Regions from separate parts of the Methylobacterium sp. EM32 genome, predicted to be linked through region 3. Evidence: riboswitches for the same ligand, from Rfam matches in the RefSeq annotation. Region 3 holds a riboswitch; each other region holds the start of a gene.
The links. Region 3 has a riboswitch for cobalamin ahead of ABZT49_RS10780 (CbtB domain-containing protein). Riboswitches for the same ligand answer to the same signal wherever they lie in the genome.
Positions count from the first base shown of each region.

Region 1 (2,251 bases), on a different contig from region 3:
ACGAAGCGCTCGAAGGGCAGGGTGCACCGGCGGTCACGGTGGTCGCGCCGGTCTACGCCGCACCCGGCCTGTTCGTGGTGCCGGCGGCGAGCCCGGTGACGCGCATCGACGACCTGCGCGGGCAACCTGTTGCCCTCGGCACGAAGAGCTCCGGCCTCACCGCCATGGGCCGAACCGTCCTGCGTGGCTCCGGGATCGACCCCGAGCACGACATCCGCCCGATCCTCCTGGATCACGCCGGCGACGGCCCGGCACTGGTGCGCGACGGACGGGCGGCGGCCCTGTTCGGCGGCGGCACCGGCTGGCCGGGCTTCCGGACCATGGCCGAGGCGCCGGGCGGCGCCCGCTTCCTCGGCCCCCCGGCGGCGGCGATCCCTGCGATCCTGGCGGCGAGCCCGTCCCTGCGGCGCATCACCGTCGCGCCCGGCACCTTCCCGGGCCAGAACGTGGCGATCGAGACGGTGGGATCGTGGAGCTTCGTTCTCGGCCGGCCCGGCCTCGACCCGGCCGCGGTGACCCGCCTCGTCGCGGCGATCGACAGGGCGAAGCCGGCCCTCGCGCGGCTCTTGCCGCACGAGCGGCCGAGCGACCCGCGCAACTTGAAGGAGGCCGTCCCGGCGGCCTGGCTGCATCCCGCGACGGCGGCCTTCCTGCGGGACAAGTAGGGTACGGAGACCGCACCAGCCGGTGTGATCCTGTGGACACAGCGATCGCAACATTATTACATTGCGTTTCTAGATGTTGCTCCCCGGCGGGCAGCCTGCCATGGATGGCGCCGCCAAGGTTCCCCGGGCGCGAGCCCGTGGGCGAAGAGGGAATCCGGTGAGTCCCGACGGGACGATGCCGGGGCTGCCCCCGCAACTGTGAGCGGAGAGGTTCCGCCGCCGACCGCCACTGGTGCGCCTGCACCGGGAAGGCCAGGCGGGATCTGTGATCCGCGAGCCAGGAGACCTGCCTTGAGCGCGCGCCGTCCGGCGCGGTCACGTCCCACGGGCGGTGCGGCCCGGAGGAGCGCTCGGGCCCTGCGCCGCGCGATCGCGCGAACGCAGCCTGCCGCTCGCCCGGATCCGCGTCGCGCGGCAACAGTCGAGTACGCTCCCGTGAAACGCCGTCCGCCGTCCCCCAGCGCTCCGTCCGCTCACCTGGCGCCCCACCGGCGTCGGTACGGCGCGACCCTGGCGACCGCGCTCGCCCTCGGCGCCGCGGTGCCTGAGGCCCGGGCCCAGGAGACCATCGCCCTCGACGAGGTCGTGGTGGAGGGCCCGCGCCCGCCCGTGCCGGGTCCGAGCCTGCCGGTGCTCCCGACGACCGCCGCCGGCACGATCGGCCTCATCGGCCCGACCCCGGGCTTTCGCGCCGACCGCGCCGTCAGCAGCACGAAGACCGACACGCCCCAGCGCGACGTGCCGCAGGTCGTCACCGTCGCTCCCCGCGAGGTCATCACCGATCTGGCGGCGACGCGGGCCGAGCAGGTCCTCGCCTACACGCCGGGCATCGTGCAGCAGAACAATTTCGGCGGCCTCTCGCCCCTCGGCTACGCGGTGCGCGGCGTCGCCACGGCCGAGATCTACAAGAACGGATTTCCCCTCGCCCGCGGATTCCCGCCCCAGCAGGATGCCCAGAACATCGAGCGGATCGAGGTGCTGAAGGGACCGGGCGGCGGCCTGTTCGGCCGCAGCGACCCGGGCGGCCTCGTCAACATCATCACCAAGCAGCCGACGCGGGAGCGCTTCGTCGAGATGGGCGGGCTCTGGGGCTCGTTCGAACAGGTCCGCGGCACGGTCGATGCCGGCGGCAGCCTCAACGAGGAGGGCACGCTCCTCTACCGCTTCAACCTCGCCGCCGGACGCCAGAACAGTTTTCGGGATTTCGTCGACGGCGACCGGCTCCTCGTCGCCCCGGTGGTGAGCTGGCAGGTCACGCCCGACACGCGGGTGACGGTCGAGACCGAATTCTTGCGCAACCGCGCGGTGTTCGACCGCGGCATCGTGGCGATCAACGGGCAGCTCGGCGCCTTGCCGATCTCCCGCTTCCTCGGCGAGCCGGGCCAGAGCATCCACCAATCCAGCGACATGATGCAGGTGCGGGTCGACCATCGCTTCGACGCCGACTGGCAGATGCGGCTCGCGACCTATTTCAACACCGGCGCGCTGACCGGCGAGGCGGTGGAGGTAAGGGGGATCGCCGCCGACAACCGCACGGTCCTGCGCGACCGCAACCTGCGCAATTACCGCTGGGACGTGGCGATCGG
Region 1 covers NZ_JBEXZS010000045.1:11,354-13,604, forward strand. The annotation lists gene ABZT49_RS06760 (TAXI family TRAP transporter solute-binding subunit) at 1-665, shown strand, start outside; cobalamin riboswitch at 765-974, shown strand; gene ABZT49_RS06765 (TonB-dependent siderophore receptor) at 1,176-2,251, shown strand, end outside.
Region 1: it holds a riboswitch for cobalamin, as region 3 does, so the genes downstream of both, ABZT49_RS06765 (TonB-dependent siderophore receptor) here and ABZT49_RS10780 (CbtB domain-containing protein) in region 3, are expected to answer to the same signal.

Region 2 (2,251 bases), on a different contig from region 3:
ATTCAGGTAGATCTCGGTATCCGCCCACGGCCCGAACACCGCGCCGAGCTTCGGGTTGACGATGCCGTCACGGGCTTTCCCTGAATTCGCGGCTGTGTCGGAGCGGACGTTGGCATAGTAGCCATCGGCCCGGAAGCCGACGCTGGTGCGCAGCCAGTCGGTCCAGCGCACCCGGTTCTCGTAGTAGAACGCCGCGCTCGCCTCCAGCACCCGGTCGTCGAGCACCGTCGAGCGGTATTGTCGGGCGGTGGTGTTGAACAGGCCGACCCGGATGTCGTCGGTGCGGGTCTGCACGCCGATCTCGTTCTCCATGGCCAGCCCGAACAGGTCGCCCTGGAAGACACGGCTGATTTCGCCGCCGCCGAGCACCCGGGCGTCGCGCTGGCGGAACTGATCGCCGTTGACCGGATCGTTCAGAAAGTAGGTGAAGTTGTTCCAGAGGTTCATCTGGTAGCGGATCACGTAGGCCGAGGCTCGCGTGATGCCGCCGGCATCCGACTGGCTCCAGCGCCCGGAGAGCGAGAAGCGCCCGGTGTCGCCGCCGTCGGTCGGATCGAGGCTGCCGTAGCGGCCGATGATCCCCTCCGCCACCGCGTGCTCGGGGATCTGGTTGGTGGCGTTCCACTTGGCCCAATAGGCCATGCCGGTGACGGAAAAGCCGTCCGTCGCCGTGCCCTGGCTGTAGCGGGCGACGCCGTTGAGCTTGCGCAGGGCATCGGGCACGACCCATGGCCCGTCATAGGCCTGCGCCTCGCCCGCGACGAGAAGGTTGCCGGCGCCGAGCGGCACCGAGGCCGCCGAGAGTCCGCGCCTGAAGCCGAAGCTGCCCAGCGTCGTCAGCGCGATGTTCCTGTCCAGTTTGTCGAGGTAGTCGATCCGCACCGAGCCGGCGGAGGCGAAGTCGCCGTCGCGGACGAAGTAGGGCCCTTTGTGGAATTCGACCGCGCCGACGAGCTCGGGGATCAGGAAGTTGAGGTCGGCGTAGCCCTGGCCATGGGCGTGGGTGCGCATGTTCACCGGCATGCCGTCGACGTGGATGGCGATGTCGGTGCCGTGGTCGAGGTTGAAGCCGCGCAGGAAGAACTGGTTGGCTTTGCCCTCGCCGGAATGCTGGGTGACGATCAGGCCCGGCACCGCCTCCAGCACCTCGCCCGGGCGGGTGACGGGCAGGCTGTTGATGACGGCCCCACTGACGATGCCGGCGCTCGCCGCCTCGACCGGGCGCAAGGCGCCGCCGATGCCGGTGATTCCGCCGGGATAGCCGGCGCTGGCCGCCCCCGGTGCGGCGGGGGCCGGCGCCTTCACCTCGATCTGGTCGAGGGGGATGGCGTCCTGGGCGTGAACGGCAACGGGCAGGCACGCGGCCAACGCCGCAAGGAACGGGAGACGGGAGACAGGCACGGGCGAGCCTTCACGGGCTGTGGCACGTCACCGTGGAGGCACCGACACACCCCGGCCGGCGCGGCCCACATGTGACCACGGCTGACGGCAGGTCTCCTGACTCGCGGGTCTCAGCCCTCGATCGTCTTCCCGGGTTCGCGGCCCAGTGACGTCGGTGATGGAGGGCTCGCCGCTCACAGTTGCGGGGGCAGCCGCGGCTTCTCGGCACCGCGTTCCCTTTTGATCCCCGAGGGGAACCGTCCCGTCGAGGTGTAGGCGGGACCGGGGCGGGCGCCAACGGGGCGCGCGCCGATTTGTCGGGCGTGTTGCCGGTTGTCGACGGGACACCGCGCGGGGTCCTGCTTTCCGCGCGACGCCGTCGCCTCAATCCGCCAGCGGCCGCGCCTCTTCCGGCAGCATGATCGGAATGCCGTCGCGGATCGGGTAGGCGAGCTTGGCCGAGCGGCTGATTAGCTCCTGGCGCGCGGAATCGTAGTCGAGCCGCTCCTTGGTCAGGGGGCAGACCAGGAGCTCGAGCAGCTTCGGGTCGATGCGGGTGGCCTCGAAGGAGGCGGGGGAATCGCTCACGGGACGTCCTTCCGAATGGTCCGGCGAAGGCCTTAGCCCAAAGCGCCGCCTATTGCAGCGTCGGCTCGGCGCCCGAGGCCCGCACCAGCTCCATCTCGGTCACGGCGATCAGCACCTCGGCCCGGGTCTTGAGGTCGGGCGCCTCCAGCATCGCCTGCTTCTCGCGCGGGCCGAACGGGCTCATCATGCACAGCGCATTCACCAGGGCCTCGTTCGGCGCCTCCTCGATCCCGGCCCAGTCGACCTTGAGGTCGTTGGCCTCGACGAAATCGCGCAGGGCCTT
Region 2 covers NZ_JBEXZS010000195.1:30,054-32,304, forward strand. The annotation lists gene ABZT49_RS26175 (TonB-dependent receptor) at 1-1,326, opposite strand, end outside; cobalamin riboswitch at 1,470-1,657, opposite strand; gene ABZT49_RS26180 (Trm112 family protein) at 1,765-1,968, opposite strand; gene ABZT49_RS26185 (LON peptidase substrate-binding domain-containing protein) at 2,018-2,251, opposite strand, start outside.
Region 2: it holds a riboswitch for cobalamin, as region 3 does, so the genes downstream of both, ABZT49_RS26175 (TonB-dependent receptor) here and ABZT49_RS10780 (CbtB domain-containing protein) in region 3, are expected to answer to the same signal.

Region 3 (2,251 bases):
GAAGGCGAGACCGAGCACCGCCCAGAACGCGAAGGCGACCGCCAGCGACCGGGCGGCGAACTGCGCCGCGTAGACCGGCGGCATCGCGGAGATCTCTTCCGGCCCGTGCGGGGCGCCCCAGATGTGCGGCGCGACGATGAGGGCGAGGCCGACCGCGATCGCGGCGGGCCCGCGGCGGATCGCCACCAGGTAGAGGCCGGTCGCGGTGGCGAGCGCCGTCGCGACCCACCAGAGTTGGCGCGATTCGAGGGCGGCCGCCGCAGCACCGGGCAGTTCCGGCGGCAGCCCGACCGCCGGCGCGAGGCTGGCGGCGAGGAAGCCGCCGATGCCGAATTTCAGCGCCTCGGACGGCGTCACCGCGCGGCCGGTGGCGACCAGCACCGCGCCGAGGAGCAGCGCGTAGCCGACACCGCTCACCAGCGTCGCCAGCGCCGTGAAAGCGAGGCGCGGCAGGCCGGGCGCCGGCTGCCATTGCGGCTCAGCCCCGTGGTCGTGGCCGGCATGAGCCAGCACGATCAACGGGTTGGCGAAGGCGTGTTTGGCCGGCGCCACGCTCTCCGCCGTCTCGTACTTCTCCGCCGCCAGGATCAGCGGCGAGGTGAGGGCGAATTGCAGGACCGAGGCCACGCACGCGGCGAGGAAGCCGGCGACCAGTGCCGCGGCGAGCAGACGTTTCGTCATGGGGGGATCACCTGCACGACCAAAGGGCCACGGGCCCGCAGCCCCTCAAGGGCGCAGGCCGCGCGGCTTTGCGAGGGTCAGGCCCTGGTCAGTGGCAGGGGAAGTTGTGGGCGTGGCGCCAGTCGTGCGCGGCGTTGTGCAACGCGACCACGGGCGCGAAGCCGGAGACGAACAGGAGCCCGATGCCGAGCGTGGCAGCCAGGAGGACGGCGCTCAGGCGCTCGCCGACGAGGGCGGGGGAGAGGGACCGGGTGATCGCGACCATGACGAACTCCTGCCGCCCCACCGGCGGCGTCGAGAGAAAGGGGTGACGGCAGGTCTCCTGGCTCGCGGCGTCTTGCTGGCCCACCGCCTTCCCGGATCGCTCCAGTGGCCGATGGCGGACCGTGTGTGACCGCTCACAGTTGCGGGGGCAGCCGCGGCATACCGGAAGAAGCCCGGCTCCCGCGTTCCCTTTTCACCTCGTCGCCGAGGCACCGTCGTGCCCGACCCTAGCCGGTCGCCTGCGGGCTTGCAATCGGCGCGGCCTGCCGCGACACCTCCGGCCCCGAGTTTTTCGCGGCCCCGAGTTCTTCGCCAGACAAGGAGATGCCCGTGCCGGATCCGGACCACGCCGCCTCGCGCCTGACCCTGGTGCTGGGCGGCGCCCGATCGGGAAAAAGCCGCTACGCGGAAGGGCTGATCGAGGCGCGGCCGGGCCCTTGGCTCTACGTCGCGACGGCGCAAGCCTGGGATGACGAGATGCGCGCGCGCATCGCCGAGCATCGCGCCCGCCGGCCTCCGCCCTGGGAGACGGTCGACGCGCCGCGCGACCTGGCGACGGTGATCGCCCGGGCGCCGGCCGGGCGGCCGGTGCTGGTCGATTGCCTGACCCTGTGGCTGACCAACGCGATGCTAGACGAGGCGGCCGACCTTGCGGCGGAGACCGGCTCGCTGGTCGAGGCCTGCCGAACGGCGGCCGGGCCATTAGTGCTGGTTTCGAACGAGGTCGGTTTCGGCATCGTGCCGGAGAACGCGCTCGCCCGCCGGTTCCGCGACGAGGCCGGGCGCCTGCACCAGCGGCTTGCGACGCTCGCCGACCGGGTGGTGCTGGTGGTGGCCGGCCTGCCGATGATCATCAAGGGAGACGCCCAATGAGCGACGACGAGGCGGCGCGCCACCGCGCCAAGATGGAGAAGCGCAAGGCGGTGCAGGACGCCGAGGTCGCGGGCAAGACGATCGAGAAGGGCCTGCTGATCGTCCATACCGGCCCCGGCAAGGGCAAGTCGACCGCCGCCTTCGGGCTGATGCTGCGGGCGCTCGGCCGCGGCTGGCGGGTCGGGGTGGTGCAGTACATCAAGGGCGCCTGGGAGACCGGCGAGCGCTTCGCGCTGGAGCGGTTCCAAGATCAGGTCGCGTGGCACACGATGGGGGAGGGTTTCACCTGGGAGACCCAGGACCGCGACCGCGACATGGCGGCGGCCCGCGCCGCTTGGGCGAAGACCGAGGCGCTGATGGCCGATCCGTCGATCCGGCTGCTGATCCTCGACGAACTCAACATCGCCCTGCGCTACGATTACCTGCCGCTCGA
Region 3 covers NZ_JBEXZS010000072.1:57,319-59,569, forward strand. The annotation lists gene ABZT49_RS10775 (CbtA family protein) at 1-681, opposite strand, end outside; gene ABZT49_RS10780 (CbtB domain-containing protein) at 770-946, opposite strand; cobalamin riboswitch at 976-1,177, opposite strand; gene cobU (bifunctional adenosylcobinamide kinase/adenosylcobinamide-phosphate guanylyltransferase) at 1,270-1,818, shown strand; gene cobO (cob(I)yrinic acid a,c-diamide adenosyltransferase) at 1,815-2,251, shown strand, end outside.